DNA from 3 places in the Exiguobacterium sp. EF_C8 genome. Region 3 is predicted to be linked to each of the others. Evidence: riboswitches for the same ligand, from Rfam matches in the RefSeq annotation. Region 3 holds a riboswitch; each other region holds the start of a gene.
The links. Region 3 has a riboswitch for thiamine pyrophosphate ahead of thiD (bifunctional hydroxymethylpyrimidine kinase/phosphomethylpyrimidine kinase). Riboswitches for the same ligand answer to the same signal wherever they lie in the genome.
Positions count from the first base shown of each region.

Region 1: another riboswitch for thiamine pyrophosphate. It lies ahead of tenA (thiaminase II); the one in region 3 lies ahead of thiD (bifunctional hydroxymethylpyrimidine kinase/phosphomethylpyrimidine kinase).
Region 2: another riboswitch for thiamine pyrophosphate. It lies ahead of ACY2IG_RS06300 (thiamine phosphate synthase); the one in region 3 lies ahead of thiD (bifunctional hydroxymethylpyrimidine kinase/phosphomethylpyrimidine kinase).

Region 1 is NZ_CM143264.1:985,560-993,140, forward strand. It holds gene ACY2IG_RS05100 (diacylglycerol/lipid kinase family protein) at 174-1,067, opposite strand; gene abc-f (ribosomal protection-like ABC-F family protein) at 1,135-2,991, opposite strand; gene ACY2IG_RS05110 (DUF1002 domain-containing protein) at 3,268-4,149, opposite strand; TPP riboswitch at 4,343-4,449, shown strand; gene tenA (thiaminase II) at 4,522-5,217, shown strand; gene ACY2IG_RS05120 (hypothetical protein) at 5,269-5,565, shown strand; gene ACY2IG_RS05125 (glycoside hydrolase family 3 protein) at 5,596-7,512, opposite strand.
Region 2 is NZ_CM143264.1:1,217,899-1,225,479, reverse strand. It holds gene ACY2IG_RS06320 (ThiF family adenylyltransferase) at 1-476, opposite strand, end outside; gene ACY2IG_RS06315 (thiazole synthase) at 473-1,237, opposite strand; gene thiS (sulfur carrier protein ThiS) at 1,240-1,440, opposite strand; gene ACY2IG_RS06305 (FAD-dependent oxidoreductase) at 1,437-2,381, opposite strand; gene ACY2IG_RS06300 (thiamine phosphate synthase) at 2,378-2,971, opposite strand; TPP riboswitch at 3,054-3,156, opposite strand; gene nagZ (beta-N-acetylhexosaminidase) at 3,213-4,433, opposite strand; gene ACY2IG_RS06290 (OsmC family protein) at 4,430-4,855, opposite strand; gene ACY2IG_RS06285 (MFS transporter) at 5,046-6,230, shown strand; gene ACY2IG_RS06280 (DoxX family protein) at 6,357-6,845, shown strand; gene ACY2IG_RS06275 (hypothetical protein) at 6,874-7,167, opposite strand; gene ACY2IG_RS06270 (hypothetical protein) at 7,250-7,581, opposite strand, start outside.
Region 3 is NZ_CM143264.1:583,870-591,450, reverse strand. It holds gene ACY2IG_RS03110 (YitT family protein) at 1-331, shown strand, start outside; gene ACY2IG_RS03105 (CHASE3 domain-containing protein) at 533-1,171, shown strand; gene ACY2IG_RS03100 (ArsR/SmtB family transcription factor) at 1,216-1,584, opposite strand; gene ACY2IG_RS03095 (hypothetical protein) at 1,643-2,086, opposite strand; gene thiE (thiamine phosphate synthase) at 2,098-2,736, opposite strand; gene thiM (hydroxyethylthiazole kinase) at 2,726-3,493, opposite strand; partial or broken gene thiD (bifunctional hydroxymethylpyrimidine kinase/phosphomethylpyrimidine kinase) at 3,474-4,277, opposite strand; TPP riboswitch at 4,393-4,503, opposite strand; gene ACY2IG_RS03075 (murein hydrolase activator EnvC family protein) at 4,568-5,845, opposite strand; gene ACY2IG_RS03070 (murein hydrolase activator EnvC family protein) at 6,048-7,508, opposite strand.

The DNA.
Region 1 (7,581 bases), 400 kb from region 3:
TATTTATTTATTTTAAAGAATGATTTTTCGCCTGAGATGATTATAGCATCGTCAATAACACAAAAATATTTCAAATATATTTCAAAATTACGCTTTGTTAACATATATTGTAATGGATTTTAAAGTAAAAAAGAAACCGACAAATCGTCGATTTCTTTTTTACTCGTATAACGTTAGTCAGCAGAGAATGGTGAATATACAGTGAGATGTTGAGGGAGTACCTCGACAGTCACAGGAACATGACCTGCCGTATCACCATCGGCATTGATTGGTAACTCTTCTTTCGAACGAATCTCGACACGTGTCGTCGTGAAGTGTTCGATTTGATCCGCCTTTGATAACCCACCCGTGATGAGTTTAGGTAATGCTTGAAGCGCATCAAAGAATCCGAGCTTCGTAATGATGAATCCATGCAGTAATCCATCGTCGACTTTTGCTTCTTCCGCAAACGATTCGAATCCACCAACGGAATTCGTCAAGGCGATGATTAACAAGTGGGCTTCTCCATCAAATTGTTTTTCGGCAGAGTTGATTTTGATTGGATAAGGACTATGATCCTTAAAGGCTTTCAGACCTTCAATGAAATAAGCGACCGATCCAAGTGACGTTTTCTGTTCGATGCTCACTTCTTCGACGGCTTCCGCAATCAGACCAACCGCAATGACGTTCATGAAGTAATGATCATCATATTTACCGATATCAAGCGGGCGGGCAGGGGCATCAGCTAATATCTGAATCGCCTCTTCGGGGTCCGTCGGGATGTGTAACGCGCGTGATAAATCATTGACCGTCCCAAGCGGTACGATCCCAAGTGTTGGACGATGTGGTTGCTCGGCAATTCCAGTAATGACTTCATTGACCGTTCCGTCACCACCCATGGCGATGACGGCGTCGTAATTAGACTGGGCGGCATGACGTGCGAATTCCGTTGCATCGTGTTCTTTTTCCGTGAATCGAACGTCGACGGTTTGAAAGCGAGTAGCAAGCGTCTCTTCAGCGAGCGTCGCGTGTTTTTTTCCGAGTTCTTTACCAGAAGACGGGTTGATGATCAACATAGCTTGAGACAAGATGAATTCCTCCTTTGACGTATCTGTTCCTATTTTCCCGAGTCAAAGAAGGACTAATCATTTTAGTTCAAGTTTCTAAAATTAAACGTTCATACAAACTTTCAATTTTTCGTAACAATGCTTCTTTTTCCATCTCGACCGTCATCCATTCTTCTTCCGCGGATACATGAGAAATAACGGCATCAAGATGTACGACTTGAAGTTCCAGCTCTTCTATTTGCTGTTCAATGGACTGTTCTTTCGCAGGTGCTTTCGAACGCTTTGAAATTTTCGATTTCTTCTCATGATTTATCTGAGGTGGTGTGTCATGACTGGCTTGTCGTTTCTCCACTGCGTAAGCATAGTTTCCAGTATACGAAGTAATTTGATGGTCAAGCCAAATGATTTTTGAAAAAAGACGATTCAAGAAATAGCGGTCGTGTGAGACGGCGATCAATGTACCAGAAAAATTCTCGAGTGCTTCTTCAAGCGTCTCTCTTGATTCAATATCTAGATGATTCGTCGGCTCATCGAGAATCAAAACGTTGATCGACGAATGAACGAGTACGGCAAGCTGCAATCGAACACGTTCTCCTCCGCTTAGTGACAAAATAGACCGAAAGACAGTCGGTCCAAAAAACAGGAACCGGGCAAGAATATGGCGGGCTTCCGCTTCTGGAACGGCAATGCGGTCTCTAAACCAGTCGATTAAGCGAGCATCCTCCTCGAAATGGGCATGCTGGGACAAGTAACCGATCCGGTTCGATGGTCCACGCGTGAGCGTGCCTGCGTCTGGTGACAATTCATCAAGCAACAGTGCGAGCAACGTCGATTTCCCGCTCCCATTCGTTCCGACGATTGCAACTCGATCTTGAGCCATGATTTCGAACGAGACAACATCGAAAATGCGACGGGAATCGTAAGCGAAAGAGAGCTCTTCAGCGCGAAAGACGACTTGACTCGTATGATCGGTAGAAGAAAAAGAGACATCAGCGGTTTTGGCTTCGAGTTGCGGTCGTTTGATCCGTTCGATTCGCTCGAGTGCCCGCTCCATCGATTTTGCTTTACGGAATAATTTCTCACTCGGTGGAGATGCTTCGTTTGCCCACTGCCGTAGTCGACGAATCGCTTCCTTCATCTTCTTGATTTTTTTCTGTTGTTCCTGATAGGCGTGGAACTGTTCCATCAAGCGACGTTCTCGTTCGACGACGAACGCACTGTAGTTCCCTAGGTAGGAGGTCAGTTCACCATCTTCAAGCTCGACGATCGAGGTGACGACGGCGTCTAAGAAGACCCGGTCGTGAGAGACGAGCAGGATAGTTCCAGTGTAGTCCCGTAAGAATTGTTCTAACCATTCAACGGCAGCTAAATCAAGATGGTTCGTCGGCTCATCAAGGATTAGGAGGTGTGGTTCCATCAGCAACATGCGACCGAGGCAAATCTTCGTTTGCTCACCGCCGCTCAACTGATGGAAAGGGCGAGTGAGTAACGGACGTAAATGTAATCCGTTCACCATGCGCTCGATCTTCGAGTCGAGTAGATAGCCATCTTTTTGTTCGAATGCATTTGTCGCTTCCGCATATCGAACGAGTAGTGCATCCAGATCATCTGGCGCTGTCGCCATCAAAAGCTCCAACTGTTGCATCCGAGAACGGATTGCGAGGATCTCTTCAAACGCCGTCCAAAGGACGTCGAGTCCGGTCATTGTCTCGGCATAAGTGGGAAGTTGTTCCAAGTAGCCAATCGTCAAACCGTTCTTTTGATAGATGACTCCACCGTCCGGTTGGTCAAGGCGAGCAAGTAAGCGGAGTAATGTCGTTTTACCACTCCCGTTTCGTCCAATCAGACCGACACGATCGTGTTCGTTTAAGAAGAGGGAAACGTCCGTTAAAATCGTTTCGCCTCCGAATTGTTTTGTCAGATGTTGAATGTCGCAAATCATCATAATAAGTTGATCCTTTCGCGCGCATTAAAAAAGGGAGAGCGCAAATAGCACTCTCCCTAGTGTGTGAAAGATGCGCTTTGCTGTATTTTTCAATCATGAAGTTCTAAAAAAGGGCAGACGGGTGCCTTAGAACGCCATTCCATGAAAAATCGCGCGCAACAGATACAATTGTTCCATTAACCAATGTTTGCACGCAGCAAAGTCCATCATTTCACACCACCTTTCGTTTCAGATACAACCAGTTTACCATTATCTTGTTAATTGCGGAAGTCTGAATTATTTGAACACACCAGCAATCGAGCTGAAGAAGTCACTCAGACCATCAAATAATTTAGCGAAGAATCCTTTTGTCTCCTCGGACGTTGCAAACGCATGGATGTCTTGACCAGCATTTTTCAGTCCACTCTCGATTTGCCCCCAGTTGATGTTCGCTTGCTCCATTTGATTGAATAGATTCGTCAACCGATCCATCTGTGCATCAGACAGTTGGATGTTGTTGTTTTGAATGACTTGGACGATCAGGTTTTCGATCTCGACTTTTGTTTCTGGTTTTTGATTCGCGATTTCGGCCTTGATCTCATTCATCAAATCAGCGACTCTATCTGTCCCGACTGTCTTCCCGACGTCTGATGTGACCGATAATTCTTGCTGTGCTAAATCTTTCCGTTCGTCACTCAGCTTGATTCCGGTCTCAGCCGAAGTTTGATCATAGGCTTTCATGATTCCTGTCAGTGCCGATGTTCCAGTCACTTTATAAGGAGAAGTGATCGTGATGTCGGCATCTTTGACACCTGCCGTGACGAGAGCGTTCAAATACATATCCTTCGTCACCCACGTGATGTTTTCCGTCGCAACGGAAAGTCCGTCACCTTTTTCCGTCAATTCGATCTTAGCGGATGAATACATGTTGCCGCCCTTTTGTGACTGGGGGATGTTTTTCCCGAGGTATTTTTCTTCGTCTGCAGAGGTTGCGATGATCGGTGTGATACCTTCCGGTGCATTGAGACGTGAAAGCACCCAAGCCTTATCTTTTGCGCCGAGTGACTCACCGAGAGTGACGATTGTCTTATCGACGACCTGCTCGGCGGATGCGGCTGTCGGAAGTAATAAAGCAGAAGCGATAACGGCTGACGCCATGATTTTTGTTGGTGTATGCATAATGAAATCCTCCAATTGTAAGTAACAGAATGAATTATAGTATCAGGTACTAAAATTAGTGTACGAGAACGAAAGAAGTTCGGAATCGGTCTGTAGATGGAGACGATATCCGCCTTCTGACACTCCATAGTATAGCGAAAAGAGGACAACTTGACTTCCATTTTCAGCATGCTATAGTGGATTTGAATCGAATAATGACCACTAGGGGAGTCGGTTGACCGACTGAGACGAACGAAGACGTTCGGACCCTTTGAACCTGATTAAGTTCGTACTTACGGAGGGAAGTGGCGTCAAGTCTTGTTCTTCTTGCGCCATGCCCGTGTGTTTCGGGGTGGTGTTTTTTCGTTTCATAAAAACGAGGAGGATGAGATCATGACATTCACACAAGAAATCAAACAAGCAGCACAAGCGTATTGGGACAGTAGTTTTACGCACCCATTCGTTCAAGGAATCGGCGAGGGAACGTTACCGCTCTCGAAATTTCGACATTATGTCATGCAGGATGCGTATTACTTAAAACACTTTGCGAAGATTCAAGCGAAGGCAGCGTCAAAAGCAGATGACTTTGCGACGATCGCGACACTTGCCGAGCACGCGACTTCGACATATGGGGCAGAACTGAGCTTGCATCAATCATTTTTCGAGCCGCTCGGTATCACGGAAGCAGACCTTGAAGCATTTGAACCGGCACCAACGGCATATGCTTACGTCTCACACATGCATCATGCGAGTGAAGGGACGCTTGGTGAGACGATTGCTGCCATCTTGCCATGTTACTGGTTGTATTATGAAGTTGGGCAACAATTGTTGACGTGTACACCGGATGAAAAAATCTATCAGCAATGGATCGACACATATAGTTCGGAATGGTTCGAAAAGGTCGTCTTTGAACAGATTGCACGGCTTGATGCGTTGGCGGAACAAGCAAGCCCGACTGAACGAGAGCGGATGAAACGGCATTTCGTGACGAGCTGTTATTATGAGTTGCTGTTTTGGCATATGGGATGGACGGAAGAAACGTTTACGTCGGTGTACGAGACGATTCCAGCACGGACAGTATCTTCCTAAAAAGTTAAATGGTATAATTAGGTATAACATTTAGCGGAAGTAGGGGTAGAAATGGAAATCATCGTGATCGTACTCGCGATCAGCGCCGCGTATGCCGTGCAACGAATACTGGGTAAAGTCAAAGTAAGATTTATTGGATATATCATTCCAACGTTAATCGTGTTGTCCGGTATATCCGCTACGACTCGAAACTTCAAGGTAGCATATAGCATGGGGAGCTACATTTCTGCTGTTCTTGTCATTGTCGTCTATGCATTACTGACCTATTGGTTATACCGCGTCTACCATCGTGCGAAAGAAGAAGCGGAATATCCGTATCAATCATTAAAAGACCGAGACATCCTTTAAAGGGGTCTCGGTCTTTTGTGTATCATGTTCTCATTTTTTCCAGTTTTTAAAGCCGTCACCGAACTCGAGATACAGTTGATCGGTAAAGACACCGTTCTTAAAGACTGGTACATCAACAGGTAAAGTGCCTTGCGGCTTAAACGTTCCGAAAATCGCTCGGATACCAGCAGGGAGGTTCGGTCCCGCTGATTTCAGATTGCCTGCTTCGGAGTCCGGTCCGTTCGGATCCCCTTTAAAACCATAGACGAGGACGTGTGCCGGTGCGTCCGGTTGAACGGCGACATCGTATGGATTGCGGAGGCTAAGCAAGACGGATGGTATATCTGTTTGTTTCGCATACCGGAAGATTGAAGCCGGAATCGCTTGTTCTGGTGCAGTAGGCAGTAGTTTGGCACTCGTATTGACGTTTGAACCGACGATGATGTAATCTGCTGCATCGAGTTGTGCCCGTAGTGTCGGGTTTTGGTCGAGCGGTAGCGTAGTAGCCGAGTAATTCGCTGTCGTTACGTGCCAGTTCCGGTTCTTAGGCAGGGAAGCAATCGTCTTTTTCATGCTGTCCGTTTGATCCGTCGCAGGGGCGATCACAAGAACGTTTGCATTCTTTTTCGGCTTGAAGGGTAACGTCCGCTGATCATTTTTCACGAGTGTGACCGCGGCTTCCGTCATCGCGCGTTCTTTTGCTTTATGTTCGGGACTACCGACGATTTGGTTCGCTTGCGCGAGTTTATCTGCTAAGGATGTCGTATCCGTCGTGCCATTCCATATTCCGCGTTCTGCCTTCAGCGTCAGGATCCGCTCGACCGATTGATCAATCCGTTCCTCTGACAGACGTCCGTCTTTGACTGCCGCAATCACGTCCTTAAAAATCTGGTCGAGTTTTGTGACATCCTGCTCGGAACGAAGAATCGTCGGCATGAGCGCGATGTCGACACCGGCGTCAAATGTTTTCAGAACGGCTTCTGATTCCGTAAAATTGTCGGCGATCGCCTGCATATTCAAAGCATCCGTGATGACGATGCCATCGTAGCCGAGTTTTTCGCGCAGTACGCCCGTGATGACGTCATCCGACAATGTCGCAGGTAAAGGGAAAGTGCCGTTTTTTGACGTGACGACTTCAGACTCGATTTGCGGCATTCCGATGTGTCCTGTCATGATCATATCGATGTCTTCGGCGATGGCTCGCTTGAACGGGACGAGCTCGACTTGTTCCAGCTCCTCCAGGGACCGGTTGACAACCGGCAAGCCATAATGGGAATCGGTCGCGGTATCGCCGTGACCCGGGAAGTGTTTCGCGGTCGCTGCGACGCCTTCAGTTTGAATACCCTTCATCAAAGCGGAACCGAGCGTTCCGACGAGCTCCGGGTCACTTGAGAACGAGCGAACACCGATGACGGGATTTCCAGGGTTACTGTTGACGTCAAGAACCGGACCGAAGTTGACATTGATGCCAAGCGCATGCAGTTCAGAACCGATGATATGACCGGCATCATTGGCATACGCGCTACTATGGGTCGCACCTAACGCCATATTGCCGGGTAAGTTCGTTCCTGTTCCGAGCCGAGTGACGATGCCACCTTCTTGGTCGATCGTGACAAAGAGCGGAATATCGTTGCTGTCATCTTGTTTGACCACTTCTTGCAGATCATGAACGAGTTTTGTCGTCTGTTCGGTTTCACTGACGTTCTCAGCAAACAAAATGACGCCACCTAAATCATAGCGGTCGATGATGTTCGCGACTTCCGGAGCAAGCGACGTATGGTTACTGCCATTCCACTGCCGGAAGTCCGGCATGATCATCTGTCCAATTTTTTGTTCGAGCGTCATCGTGTCGATTTTTTGACTGATCCGATCTGCTGAAGATCCTGCCTCTGCCATGACAGGCAAACTACTTGAAACGAGTACTGCTGCGAGTCCTGCTGTTAACGTGAATTGCCCGATCCTTTTCATGATGTACATCCTCCTCTAGTCAAACCACGACTGGAATTCTTTTCAATACGGACAGTATAGCAAGGTGCT
Region 2 (7,581 bases), 630 kb from region 3:
CGAACAGTGAAAGTAATCCCGTAACTGCCGACGCAGCCGCCGTAAATCCACGGAATCGAGCGCAACAATGCCATATCGTTCATCAGTAAACGAATATCGAAATGATCCGTCGCATCGATGATGAGATCGATATCATCGAGAAGCCATGTCAGCGCTGCCCGGTCGACATCTAATACATGTGCTTCGATCGTCACCGTCGAATTAATCGCTTCAAGCCGCGCTTTTGCAGCAATCGCCTTCGGTACGATGTGCCGTGCATCGTCCTCCGTATAGAGTTGTTGCCGTTGTAGATTACTCCACTCGACATAATCGCGGTCGACGATTCGGACGACGCCGACACCGGCGCGAACGAGTTGTTCTGCCGATGCTGTTCCGAGTGCCCCCATCCCGATGATCAGTACCTTTGCTGCTGCGAAGCGTGCTTGTCCTGCTTCTCCGATCGGTTGAAATCGAGTTTGGCGTGAATAACGTGTCATCGAATCAATCCACTCGTTGGACTACTCGCGACTGCATACTGTTTCTTCTCGATTCGTCCCGCTTCGTATCCGAAGCGCCCTGCTTCGACGGCTAGTCGCATCGCGCGCGCCATCTTGACCGGATCCTGGGCATGGGCTACAGCGGAGTTCAATAAGACACCATCCGCTCCCAGTTCCATTGCATAGGCGACGTCAGTTGGAGAACCGATTCCAGCGTCGACGATGACAGGCACCGTCGTCTGCTCGATGATGAACTTTAGGTGGAGCGGATTGAGGATGCCTTGCCCAGACCCGATCGGTGACGCTGCCGGCATGATGGCATGACAGCCGAGTTCCTCGAGTCGTCGTGCAAGGACGACGTCGTCCGATGTATACGGTAAGACGATGAATCCTTCTTTAAGTAACTCTTCAGAAGCCCGTAACGTCTCGATTGGGTCAGGTAGTAATGTCTTATCGCACCCAATTACTTCGACCTTGACCATGTCACACATACCGGATGCCCGCGCAAGCTTTGCTAGCCGAACCGCTTCTTCCGCTGTCTTCGCACCAGCCGTGTTCGGTAGTAAATCGTACTTCGTTAAATCAAGCGACTCCAAGAAATTCGATTGTTGTTTGTCGAAGAGATCGAGCCGCCGGACAGCGAACGTCAAGATTTGTGAAGCGGACGCATCGATGGCCTCCTGCTGTACCGTAGCATCCGTATATTTCCCCGTTCCGAGTAATAACCGTGATTCGAATGTCTTTTCTCCAATTTTCAACATCTTTATCCTCCTCCTACGAAATGAACGATTTCGAATATGTCATTGTTCCGAACGACCGTTTGATCGTAAGCTCCGCGGTCGATGATCTGTCGGTTCTGTTCGACGATGACGAGTTTTTCCCCTAAGCCAAGTTGCGTGAGCATATCCTCAATCGTCTCAATCTGTTCAATGGTGTGGTCGTTGCCGTTAATCGTAATGTTCATCGGACTTCCTCCTTTAGGATCAACCGTAATGTGTTTGCCAAAACTTCCGCTGTCGCCGGTGCGAGTAATATGCCATGCCGATGATGCCCCGTCGCTATAAAGATCCGACGGGATGAATCGGCGACTCCGATATATGGCAAGCCGGACTCTGTTTGTGGTCGTACGCCTGACCAGACTTCTTCGATGACAGCATCACGGATCGGTGGATAGAGACGCTCTGCTGCTTGAAGCAGTGACGTGACTCCTGCGACACTAACACCGATCGTCTCGTCGTGCGGTAGTTCGGTCGCACCGATCAATATCCGTCCGTCCGCTTTCGGTACGAGGTAGACGGCATCATCAAACAGGATCGAGCGTAACGGCTGACCCGCGAGACGGACTGCGAGACACTCCCCTTTGACCCCATATGTCGCAATCGAAATGCCAGCTGTATCGAGCAAGGCTTGGGACCCGCGTCCGGCAGCAACCGTCACCGTTCGTCCCGTCCACGTTCCCGTGTTCGACTCAACCCTAATGAAATCATTACTCTCCTCGATTCGCGTGACGTCCACCTGTTCTTCGATTGGTACCCCACGATTTCGTAAGACATGCATCAATGCAGTCGTTAGTCGTCGCGGATCGATTTGACCGACCGATGGAAATAAGTATTCTTGCCCATTTCGTTTCAATAAAAATGGTTGTTCCCGGTAGCCACAATCGATCCCGGTCTCGCGCGTGAGGCGTCGCGCAAGTAACGGATACAGACGGCGACTTCGCGCGGCAAGCGTATGCAATTCTTCTCTCAGCTCGATGTTCGTCGCAAGCATCCCGGCAGCCGCCCGACTCGTCCCTTGTCCGCATGTTCCGCGATCAAGGACAAGAACGGATTCGTTCTGACAAGCGAGACTGTAAGCAAGCGTCAAACCGATGACTCCACCACCGATGATGATGTGATCCGTCATACCCGTACCCCCTGATAACGCTGAATGGCAGCATGCGGGTCCGCTTGACCGAGAATACCGGATAAGACGGCGATTCCGCTTGCACCGGTCGCTGCGATCTCAGGAATGCGATCAGGAGTGATCCCGCCGATTGCGATGACTGGTTTCGTCGTGAAAGTGACAACTTGCTTCAAGGCATCGATCCCTCGCGGTGGCACGTTTGGTTTCGACGCTGTCGGATAAATATGACCGTACAGCAGTCGGTCGGCTCCTTCCGCTTCCGCTGCAAGTGCTTCTGCCAGAGAGTGGACGGATTTCCCGATGATGAGATTCGGAAAGTGTCGCCGAACATCGCAGACACGTAAGGAACGTCGCGTCAATTGCACACCGATGCCAGCGACATGGGCGACGTCGACCCGGTCGTGAACGGTTAATTGATCAGACGAATACCCTTTTGCAAGGAGCGCGTCAATCAGATCTAACAATTCTGTTGCCGACAAATTTGGTTCTCGAAGATGAAGCTGATCCGTATATGGTTGAAGCGATTGAAAGGTTTCCACTCCATCGCGTGGATTGATGGATCCCGTCGAAATCAGATGTAGACGCATCATGTTCTTCCTTTCCATACGAAAAAGGACCACTCCCGATGTTGAAGGGAGTGGTCCGAAAATGCGCTGAAGCGCTAAGGATATCTAAGGTTTCGAGCCACTTCCCTCCGCTAGTACGAACTAGATCAGGTTCAAAGGGTCCGGATACTTCCGTCTCAGTCTGCTGCGAGACTCCCCTAGTGTCTTTTCGTGTTTAATTGGCTTGCCCCATTAGTCTAGCATGAGTCGCTTTGCTTCGCTAGTCCTAGTTGAGCGCTTCCACTTGCTGAACAAGCTCCGATTTCGTCGGTCGCTGTTGCTTCTGGCTGTCGGCATAGGTCTGCTTCAGCTTTAAGATCCGCATCACTTTAGCATCGAGCATCTCTGACGACAACGTTTTTTCTTTAACCGCTTGCATCACTTCGGTGTGGACCTTCGGATAGGCACCTGCTTCCGAAAACATCGCCATATCAGCTCCATTGACAAGTGCCTGACGTGCCGCTTCCGCAAGACCATATCGTTTCGTGATCGCCCCCATGACAAGGTCATCCGTGATGATGACACCCTTGAATCCGAGTTGTTGACGCAAGAGGTCAGTCAAGATCGGCTTCGAGAGCGAAGATGGATTTTGATCGTCATACGCGGGATAGAGAATATGGGCGACCATCACCATCTCGGCGCCCTCTTGAATCGCTTCTTGGAACGGTAACAGTTCCGTTCGCTTCAGTTCTTCCTTTGATGCTGTCACTCTCGGCAAACCGACATGGGAATCGACACTCGTATTGCCGTGACCGGGAAAATGTTTGACGACCGGAATCGTTCCCGTCTCTTGCATCCCATGCATCAGGGCCGTACCGAGAGTCGCGACGGTCTTCGGATCAGCACTTAACGCACGGTCGCCGATGATTGGATTGTTCGGATTGCTATTGACGTCAAGGACCGGTGCGAAGTCCATGTTGAACCCATAAAATCGTGACAGGTGACCGAGCGTACGTCCGACATCTTCCATTTTTGCAGCATCTGCACCTTGCGCCATCCGTTGACTCGTCGGGAGACGTAATCGTTGATCCGGTACCTGGCTGACCCGTCCGCCCTCTTCATCAACCCCGACGAAAACATACGGTTTTTGGTTCGTTTCTTGAATGGCACGCGTGAACGTCAAGAGTTGATCTTCTGACGTAATATTCCCACCAAGCAGTAAGACCCCACCGATCGCATGCGTCTGCAACAATTTCCGGTCAGCTGCTGAAAGTTCCGTTCCGGCAACTCCGATATAGAGCAATTGATCGATCTTTTCTGACGTCGACATCGCTTCAAGTTGCTGCTTTAATCGTGCTTGTTGCTGTTCTTCCTTTGTCGGCTCAGGCTTTGATTTCTTCGCCTCCGTCGGTTGCTTCTTTGCTGGTTGTGATGGTTTCGTTGGTTCCGTCGTCTCCTGCGCACACCCTGCAAGCAACAGGCAACCGATCAGTGCTACTTTCTTCACAAAGAATCCTCGCTCCGGACACCATTGATGGAATAATAGACGGAAATCTCAGCGTTCAAGGATTGCGAGACCGAACAATATTTGTCTTTTGATAACGAGATGGCGCGACGGACCTTATCTTCCGGGAGATCACCTTCAAGCCGGTAATGAATCGAGATCGACGTAAAGCGCCGCGGATGATCCTCTGACCGTTCCCCTTCGATATCCATTTCGAAATGAGTAATCGTCAAGCGCATCTTCTCTAAAATCGAGACGATGTCGATTCCAGTACAGCCGGCAACGGCATGTAGCAGCAGTTCAGTCGGTCGTGGTGCTTGATTTTCGCCACCGTTCTCCGGTGCTGCATCCATCGCAAGATGATGCCCTGATTCCGTCTGTCCACTAAACCCCATCTGTTTGTTCCATGTCACTGTCGCTTGCATCGTTTCCACTCCTTTGTCAGTAGTCCTCTTCTGTAGTATACGCAAAAAACAGCAAGCCTGGAAATTCACACGCTATTTCGAATAATGGTTCTTTTCCCGAAATCTCGCTTTGCGATACCCGAAGAAATCGTTTCATGCTATCCTGTTACTCATAGTTTCGCGCGCAAGCGCTAGAATTGAGGAATCATCCATGTCACCTACTACTCGTTTAAGTCGACGCGATTGGCTGTTGATCGCCACGTTGTCGCTCCTGACGTTCGTTCTCGGAACAAGCGAATTCGTCATCGTCGGGATCCTCGCTGAAATCTCCTCAGCTCTTAATATCACGATCGCAACAGCCGGTACGCTCGTCTCGGCATTTGCCATCTCCTTTGCGATTGGTACACCGATTGTAATGTCGCTGACCGGTCACCTGGAACGGCGTCGCCTGATCCTACGTCTGTTACTCGCTTGGGTCTTACTGAACCTTGCCAGTAGTTTTGCTCCAAGTTACGAAGTATTGCTCGCAACCCGCATCCTGACTGCCATCCTGACCGGTGTCTTGATCTCGCTCGCAATGGTCGTCGCAAGCGATGGCGTACCTGTCGCGAAGCGCGGTGTCGCCGTTTCGTTCATTTTTGGTGGTTTTACACTCGCGAACGTCCTCGGTGTTCCGATCGGTACGTTCATCGGTCAACACGCTGGCTTCGCAGCCACGTTCTGGCTGACGACAGTCATGGGAATGATTGCGTTCCTCGCTGTGTGGAAGATCGTTCCCGTCCAGCAATCGACGGGCTCCGGTTCAATCAAGGAGCAGCTTGGATTGCTCGCTAATCCACGGATCCTGATTGCCTTCTTCATTCCGTCGTTCGGCTTCGGAGCAACTTACGTCGTCTACACGTACCTCGTGCCGATCCTGCAAACGGAACTCAGCATCGCGAAGACATGGATTAGTCCGATCCTGCTCGCTTACGGTGTCGTCTCGATCTTCAGTAACATCCTTGCCGGCAAGATTGCAAGTAAAAATCCGATGGGTCGCTTACGGTTCGTCTTCGTCGTGCAAGCAATCGTCCTTGCTGCATTATACTTCACGACAGTATCCCTTTCACTTGGTCTGTTTAACATCGCCTTGATGTCATTGATGTCGATTTTATTGACGACTTCGACACAAATCTATTTGATTGACCTCGCCGAAAAGTTCAATCCGGAAGCAAAAGGACTCGCCGCTTCCTTGATGCCGGTTGCAAGTAATGTCGGGATTGCCTTCGGTTCGGCACTCGGTGGCATCGTTTATGCGAACGGTCCGATGATGAACACGGCACTGGTCGGTGGGCTTGTTGCGCTTGTCGCTGCTTTATTAACTGCAATCAGTCATCGTCTCGATCAGCGGTCATGAACGGCTACCTTATCCTTTTTTGTAACAGGTCGATGACGGTTCGATGACGTTATGATGATAGTCCCTATCTTACTGATGATTTTTCAGTATGATGGGGACTATGTTGTAGTAGAGGAGTGTCTGAAAGTGAAAGCATTACACATCATCGGCATCAGTTTATTGACGATCATCCGGCTCTGGCTCGGAATTCAGTGGTTCATCGCCGGGATCGGCAAGTACATCAATGGCTTTGATGCAAAACCGTTTCTTGAAGGGGCGCTAACGAAAGCGATAGGCGAAGACGCACTCGTCAGTTCGTGGTATGCGACGTGGATCGAGCAACTCGCCTTACCAAACGTCGGGCTGATCAACGTCTTGATTCCGTTCGCGGAACTCATTGTCGGGATCTTGTTGATTCTCAGTCTGTTGACTGTTCCTGCACTGGTCGTCGGGAGCATCATGAATCTCAATTACTTACTTGCTGGAACGATTGCGTTAAACCCGTTGTTCTTAGCAGCCTCAATCGTCTTACTTGTTGCAGGACGCTTTGCGTATCAAATCGGTATTGATCACTGGATCATGCGCTGGTATCGTTCGTCGCAACAACCACATCCCCTCGACCGGATTCCGGTCTAACGAAAAAACTCTCCCAAACGCGGGAGAGTTATTTTTTTTGTTGCTCGAGAATCGTCTGCTGTGTCGGAACCCCGCCGACTGGGACTGTCCGCTCGAGGAACAGATAAGGTTTGCCATCGACTTCAAAGCGACGGTCACCGAGATAACGCGCTGAACGTCCATCCATTGCAAGTTTTTGTTCGATGGCTGCGACATGTTCGTCGAGTGAATAAAACCGATCGTCAAACGTCAGCGTGATGTTTTTCTTACGATACCCCAGTAAGAAGCTGTAGTAGAACCAATACAGAGCACCTGCGAAGATGACAAAAATCAAGAATTGCATGTGAGTTCCCCCTTTGTATAGTCTTTATACGTTGGAAGAAAACGGAAGGTTTCAAATTAGGAGTGGAAAGTGGTTACTTTTATTAATTTGTAATAATTTGTTCAAGGATAAGTTTATTCTTCGATCCCTTATTTTTAATTTCTGTTTCAAATACTGTTTCGGCTGTTAATGGATTGACGACAATCGCTTTGACTGCTCCATTTTCCATCCGATATGCAATATATATATGGTCGTTTTCTGCATTAACAACTGAGTATGAAATAACTTCGTTTTTAGCAAACGATTTTAATTTTATCGTTTTAACGAACTGTCGATCAGACTCAATATCATAGATGTGCCATCTTAACTGTACTTGCTCAGAAGATTCATCCGACTCTTCAATTCCTACCAAATATCTTCCTTCTTTCATAATAT
Region 3 (7,581 bases):
GTATGCTCTTATCATGAGCTTCGTTCGCGCCAAAGCTCTTCAAACGGTTTACAGTTTTTATTCCGCTTCTAAGCAATGTATCATTATTTGCGAAAAGGCGGATGAAATAAATGAAGTCATCACAAAAGAACTTGGTCGCGGTGTGACGATCCTTGATGCACGGGGAGGATACTCCAACCGAACGAAGAAAATGGTCTATGTCGTCGTTCAAAATAATGAAATCGTCCGTTTGCAAGAAATCGTTTCTTCTGTCGAACCTAACGCGTTCGTTACGTTCTCAGAAATCCATACTGTTTTTGGGAATTATAAGGAACATTCGTATTCGTTTTAAACTCAAGCGCAGCCTAGCTGTGCTTTTTCTATTTCGTTTACTTTAAAACAGCTTCTCGTATTGCACCAGCTTTCCTGCTTTTTTATTAGGAATACTGATTTTTTTACTTTCTTCTCCCTATTCAAAAAATGGACAGGCTTCACTTTTTTTGCGATAGTAGTTAAGCTTATGACATGTCTATTTATTTAAAGGAATGATTGCATGCACTCACTTTGGCGTCAGCGTATTCTGCTGATCCTTTTGATCAGTTTATTCGCTTCTATCCCAATCATTTACGCCCTATCCGGTTATCGGACGATTGCAACGATAACAGAGCAAATGAAGGATCATGACATACCGTTAATCAATCAAGTGGACCAGTTGGTTGAACATAACCGAGATCGTGCCAATGCGGTGCGTGGTCTTTTATTGTATGAAGATAGTCGTTATCTCGAACAGTATTACTTTTCTACTTCTAAAATTCATGATTTACGAAACAGTCTAAATCAATCGTCGACCACGCCAGGAGCAATCAAGGATTTACTACGTCGCAATAATGTCTGGGAGTCCGAGATTGAACGAGTATTCGTCGTCTATGAGCGTCAGAGTCCAACGGCAGCAAAGCGCCTTGCCAAACAAACGACGCAAACGACACAAACGATTCTCGAGGACTTATCTCGTGTGAAAGATGATTTGTATAAGACACTTCAAGCAAAATTACAACAATCAGATACTTTAGTCGCTACATATAAATGGATGTGTCTCAGTCTCTCTATTCTGTCCTTTTTATTAATTAGTGCGACGATCTTTTTTTCCCACCGGTTCGCACCTAACAAGTCAGACGAATCGTCCTTAGAGTAAACGAAAAGCGCAGCCAAAGCTGCGCTTTTCGTTTACTCTAAAAATTATTCAGATACTGCTTTTCCCTCTTGTACATGCTCCATCGCCATATGAACAAGCGACGACACATGATGGTCATTTAAAGAATAATACACGACTTTTCCATCTTTACGAAACTTGACGAGCCCTTGTTTCAACAGGGAGCGAAGATGATGAGATGCTGTCGCAATCGAGCAGTCGACAGAAGCAGAGACGTCACAAACGCACAATTCCTCTTCGATCGTCAACGCATAAACGATTCGTAGTCGTGTCGCATCTGAAAGGATCTTAAATAATTTTCCGATTTCAAGCGTCGGAATCGTATCAACGACTTGTCCAATCTCAGACGCACGCTGTTCATCAATAGCAATCGTTTCACAACGGGGAATGTCCATGTCCGTCACCTCGTTTCTATTTCTATATTGCACCATGAGAAACAGGACATTTGCAAGTTCAGCGCATCCGCCTACGAATGAGCCAAAATACAAACCATCCCCCTACGTAATCACCGATATCCCAAACGATTCGATTTTGATCGACCGCACGTACACCGATATCGATGATCTTCGTACTCTCCAATCGATTCCTATAACGCTTACGTAATCGAGAAGGAATCGGGAGACGAAGCAGTATTCGATAATAGATGTCTAAGTGGGTGTGTCCCCAAATTTCTGTAGCGATCGAACTTGTCTTGATATACAACGGACGTTTGTAGCGTCTTTCATACTTTTCCTTCAGCAAGAGAGCCATTTCATAAGATACACGATTAGGACGCGGAAATAAAATTTTCCCCAAATGGTAGATCCCCCGATTATCCACGCGAATGATTTGTGGTTCCAATCGATACCGGATCCAATAGCCCCGAAAACGGATCGTCTGCCATTTCAATACAATCACCTCTGAACGGATTATACCCTGTTCTGAAGAGATTGATGCCATTCCCATACAGCATCTGTCATATGTTGTGCAGCACGTCGTCGATCTTCTTTAGCAAAAATTTCCGAGATGACCGCATATCCTTCTAATGGGATAGGAAGAGAAGCGACATTCGTTGCCGTAATTCCACCAATGCCGATTAAAGGTAAGCGCACGGCTTCGCGAATCGCTTGAAGCATCGTGTGTGACATCGAGTCGGCGTCTGCTTTCGATGACGTCGCAAATAGAGAACCTACACCTAAATAAGATGCTCCATCTCGTTCTGCTTCAATCGCTTGCGCGACGGTTGCTACCGATACGCCGATCACAGTGTTCGGTAAGAGACGTCGCGCTGCGGTTAGAGGAATATCTTCTTGTCCGATATGCAAACCAGCTCCGACAAGTAACGCAATATCAATTCGGTCATTGATAATCAAAGGAACATCATGACGATCCGTCAATCTCTTTAACCGGACTGCCTGTTCGAAGAATTCCTTTCCCTGCGCTGTTTTTTCCCGTAATTGTATAATCGTTGCACCACCTAAAATCGCTTCTTCAACGACCGTTTCGATTGCAACTCCCGGATGATATCGACGATCTGTCACCGCATAAATGGAATAATCAATTGACATGTTCTACCACCTCCATCAAATCTTGCTCCGTCATCAGACTGATTGCATTGAACAACTCTCGTTTGAAATTACCTAGACCTTTTTCTGATGCTGCCTGTTCTCCTGCTTTTCCCATGATAAATGTTCCGTGGACTGCTGCCTCAAACGCAGAATATCCTGCACCAAGAAAACTCGCAATCAAAGAAGCTGTCATACACCCCGTACCTGTGACGTCTCCGAGACGCGGCGTACCTACTTGTAGTTCCACTTCGCGCATGCCATCCGTGATGTAGTCGATTGGACCTGTGACGACAATGACGGACTTTTGTTTACGAGCGAATGCACGAATGATTTCTCGATCCATGATCTCATCACTAGCAGCATCGACTCCTTTTGTTCGTCCATTCTCCCCAAGCAATGTCTTGATTTCTGAAGCATTTCCTTTAACGACCGTACATCCGAGTCTACTCAATTCTTTTGAAAAGGACGTACGCAATGATGTAGCTCCCGCTCCAACTGGATCAAGGATGATCGGAACGTTCAAGCGTCTCGCTTCGCTTGCGGCGAGTCGTTGAGCTGCTTGCATGTCTGCATCAATTGTTCCAATGTTCAAGACAAGAGCTTGCGCAAGTCGAACCATCTCTTCCACTTCGCGAATATCCTCCGCCATGACTGGAGATGCGCCAACGGCGAGTGTGACATTGGCGCAATCATTGATCGTGACTGTGTTCGTCAAATGATGAATGAGTGGTTTGTGTTTAAGAATGGTCGTAAACATGTGTATCCCTCCAAAGTGAATGAAAATGATGTGTCGGTCCAATCCCTTGTCCGAGAGCAAATCCATGACGAATCGCCTCTGTAACATACTTCTTGGCCTGACGTACACTGTCCGGTAAAGCTTCTCCAAGTGCCATCCGTGCCGCAATCGCTGCAGATAAGGTACAGCCTGTTCCATGAGTATGTTGATTATCTAACCGATCTGATGTGAAACGGTATTCCTCTTGCCCGTCCCATAATAAATCCGTGGCAGCTCCCGGTAGATGTCCACCTTTTAGCAAGACGGCTCCAGTCTTCATAGCCAACTGATGCATCGCCAGTCGCATCTCCTCTAGATTAGTAACTGACTGCCCTGTTAAGCGCTCTGCTTCCGGTAAATTTGGTGTGACGAGTGTCGCAAGTGGCAGTAACTCCGCGATTAGTGCTTCCTCTGCCTCCGTCCGCAATAGGGCATGCCCGCCTTTTGCGACCATGACAGGGTCTAGTATGATCGGAACTGTCTGTTTGCGAAGATGTGTTGCAATGACGTGAATCGTTTGTGCATTCGAGACCATACCGATTTTGATAGCATCCACACGAATATCTGAAAAGATTGAAGCTAATTGGGCATCAACGATTTCCGATTATAACTCTTCTACTGCTTGAACGCCCAGTGTATTTTGAGCCGTTACCGCCGTCAAAACACTCATCCCATAAACGCCCAATGCCGAAAATGTCTTTAAATCTGCCTGAATTCCAGCTCCACCACCGGAGTCAGATCCCGCAATCGTCAATACATGTTTCATATTTTTCTCACCTTTCCATCGAGCAATGTAAGGGAGTTGTTACCGACAAAAAAAGCGTCGACCGCTGTAAAAAAGCAGTCGACGCTATACGAAATCGTTATCCAACCATTTCGGTATCCGTTCGGCTCAACTTTCCTACGCTGGTATTATCCAGTTCAGGTAATAGGGTCGAAAACAGATTGGTTTTCCTCTCAGCCGGATTCCTCCAGCTCCCCTAGTTGCTCAAGTATTCATTTCGCCTTAACTGTAGCATAGCGGCAAGAAAAAAACGAGCCGAAGCTCGTTTTGAATTATAGGTATGCTAATGGATTAACTGCATTCAGAGGAGAAGAGGCACTGTACTGATAGCCTCCGACATGTAGTTCGAAATGCAAGTGTGGTCCTGTTGAATTCCCAGTACTACCAAGTGTTCCAACTTGCTGACCTTGAGAAACTGTTTGTCCTGCATGAACAGATAATGAACTCATATGAGCGTAGACTGTCGTATAGACTTTCCCGTCAAGGAAGTGAGAAATCATGACGTGATTTCCATAAGGCCCACCACCTGAAGCTGTAATGACCGTTCCAGCTGCTGCTGCGACGATTGGTGAGCCGACCGAACCACTGAAATCGACACCATTATGGAACGTATAGCCGTTCGCACCGCTTGCTGGTCCAAACCCTTGTGATACGCCACCAGAAGATGGACGAACGAATTTCCCACCGCTCGAAACAACGGGTGGGGCAACTGAAGTAGGTGATTCTGAACTCTTACCTGCTTGTTTTGCTGCTTGAGCATTCGCTTTAGCGGCTTTTTCAGCTGCTGCTTTCTCGGCTGCTGCTCTTTCAGCCGCTACTTTAGCTGCTGCCTTCGCTGCCGCAATCGCACGTTCTTGAGCTTCAAGTGTGGCTTGTAGTTCTTTCGCGTCTAGAAGTTCTGTCGTAAACTTCGTCTTACCTTTTCGTAATTTTTTAAGCGTAGCACTGCGTTCTTTCATTTGAACTTTCAACGCTTTTTTTTGTTCGATTAATGTTTTCTTCTCTTCAACCTGCTCCGCCTTTTTTTCAACGAGCGCTTGTTTTGCTTCCGCTAGCTTTTGTTGGGTTGCGATGTAATCCGAAATCATTTTATCATCTTGCTCCGCGATTTTTTTCCCTGCCATGACACGACTAAATAAATCACCTAAATCCTTCGATCCAAAAATGACTTCTTCCCATTTGATTGAGTTTCCATCGTTTTCTTGGAAGACACGTAGACGATCACCGAGTAGTTCTTCTTGTTTTTTCAACATCTCTTCGTAGCGAACGATGTCTGCTTTTAATTCATCAATTCGCAAATTCAATTTCTCGATTTGTTTATTTTTTTCGGAAATCTGAAAAATCTTTTCGTTGATCGCTGCATCGATTCGATTGATTTGACGTTGTTCTTTCGAAATTTTCGACTCTTGTTTTTTAATTGCTTTTTCTAATTTACGTTGTTCTGCGGCATTTTCAGCCTTTTTTTCTTTGATCGTTGCTGCCGCAATTGGTTGTGTTCCTGTTATAAGTAATGCTCCTAAAACAATGGTAGAAATTAGTTTTTTTAGCATATATCGTTTTCCTCACTTATGTTTTTCATATTTTATTATAGTATTCAAGTTTCTCTCATATCTGAAATAGATTATAGCACCCTAATCGTTTCAAAAAAATTTCATTTACATTTCAAATGAAAACGTTTTTTTGTAATATAATCATTTATTTTTTGAAAATCGCAAAAAAAGAACCGCTGCATAAGCAACGATTCTTTACTGTTTAAAACATCGTCATTGGGTTCACTGAGCTAGCTGGACCAGTTGCACTATAGCTGTATCCACCGACGTGGATTTCAAAGTGTAAGTGTGGACCAGTTGAATTCCCAGTACTTCCACGTAAACCGATTTGTTCACCTTGACTGACGCGTTGACCTGCGTGAGCATTGAGTGCGCTCATATGAGCATACAATGTTGTGTACGTTTTACCGTTTAATTGGTGAGCAATCATGATGTGGTTTCCGTAAGGACCACCACCTGATGCTGTAATGACTGTTCCTGTTGCAGCTGCAACGATTGGAGTTCCAACCGGACCACCAAAGTCGATCCCGTTATGGAACGTATAACCGTTTTCTCCACCTGCTGAGCCATAGCCTTGCGTGACAGCCCCAACCGTTGGATGGATGAACAGACCACCGGATGATGGTGACGGTTTAGGTGTCGCAGGTGCTGACGGTGTTGGCGCAGCTGGTGCTGGCGCAGCTGGTGCTGGCGCAGGTGTAGATGCTTTTGGAGTCGATTGTTTCGTCGAACCAGAAGGTTTCGCTGCTTGCGACGCTTTCTCTTGTGCTGCCTGCTGAGCCGCTGCTTCTTTAGCTGCTTGTTGCTCAGCTTCTTTTTGAGCCGCTGCTTGAGCTGCTTCAGCTTCTGCTCGCGCTTTTGCTTCACGTGCTGCTTGAGCTTGACGCTCTTTTTCGATACGTGCTTCACGTTCACGTGCTGCCTTTTCAGCTGCAATCGCTTTTTCTTGAGCAATCAGAATTTGCTGGACTTCTTTTGCATCCATCAATTGTGTTTCAAATTTCTCTTTTTTCTTACGTAATTCTTTTAAGCGTTTGTTTCGCTCTTTTAATTGCGATTCAAGTTCTGCTTGTTGGCGTTTCAATTCTTGCTTTTCAACAACCAATTGTGCTTTCTTGTCTTTCACTTCTTGTTGTGCATCCGCTAATTGCTTTTGCGTATTTTGATAATCCGTGATCATTTTATCATCTTGCTTTGAAATCGATTTTCCGGCCATGACACGGCTAACGAGGTCACCGACGTTTTTTGCCCCAAAAATGACTTCTTCCCATTTAATCGAGTTCCCGTCATTTTCTTGCATGACACGAAGACGATCCCCAAGTAGTTTTTCTTGGCGTTTTAATTTCGCTTTATACTTTTCGATTTCTTTTCCAAGTTGAACGATTTCTCGTTCCGTCGCCTTAATTTGACGATCTTTCGTTTCGACAGCAAAGATCTTTTCATTCAAGGCTTCGTCTAATCGATTGACTTCTTGTTGCGTCTTAGAAATTTTTTGACCCTCCTGATTAACGGAAGACTCTAAGTTTTTTTGTTTTTTAGCATTGTCTTGTTGCTGTTGTTCGTTTTTAGCTTTCTGTTCACTTAAATCGTCAGCTGCTGCAAAATGAGGTGCTGATGAAAGAACTAATGCGGAAACGATGAGCGACGCGAACGTTTTTTTCATGTAGTATTCCCTCTTTTTCTCTAGTAGTATGTCGATGCATTATATGGAATAACAGTTACGTTAAAATTAAATT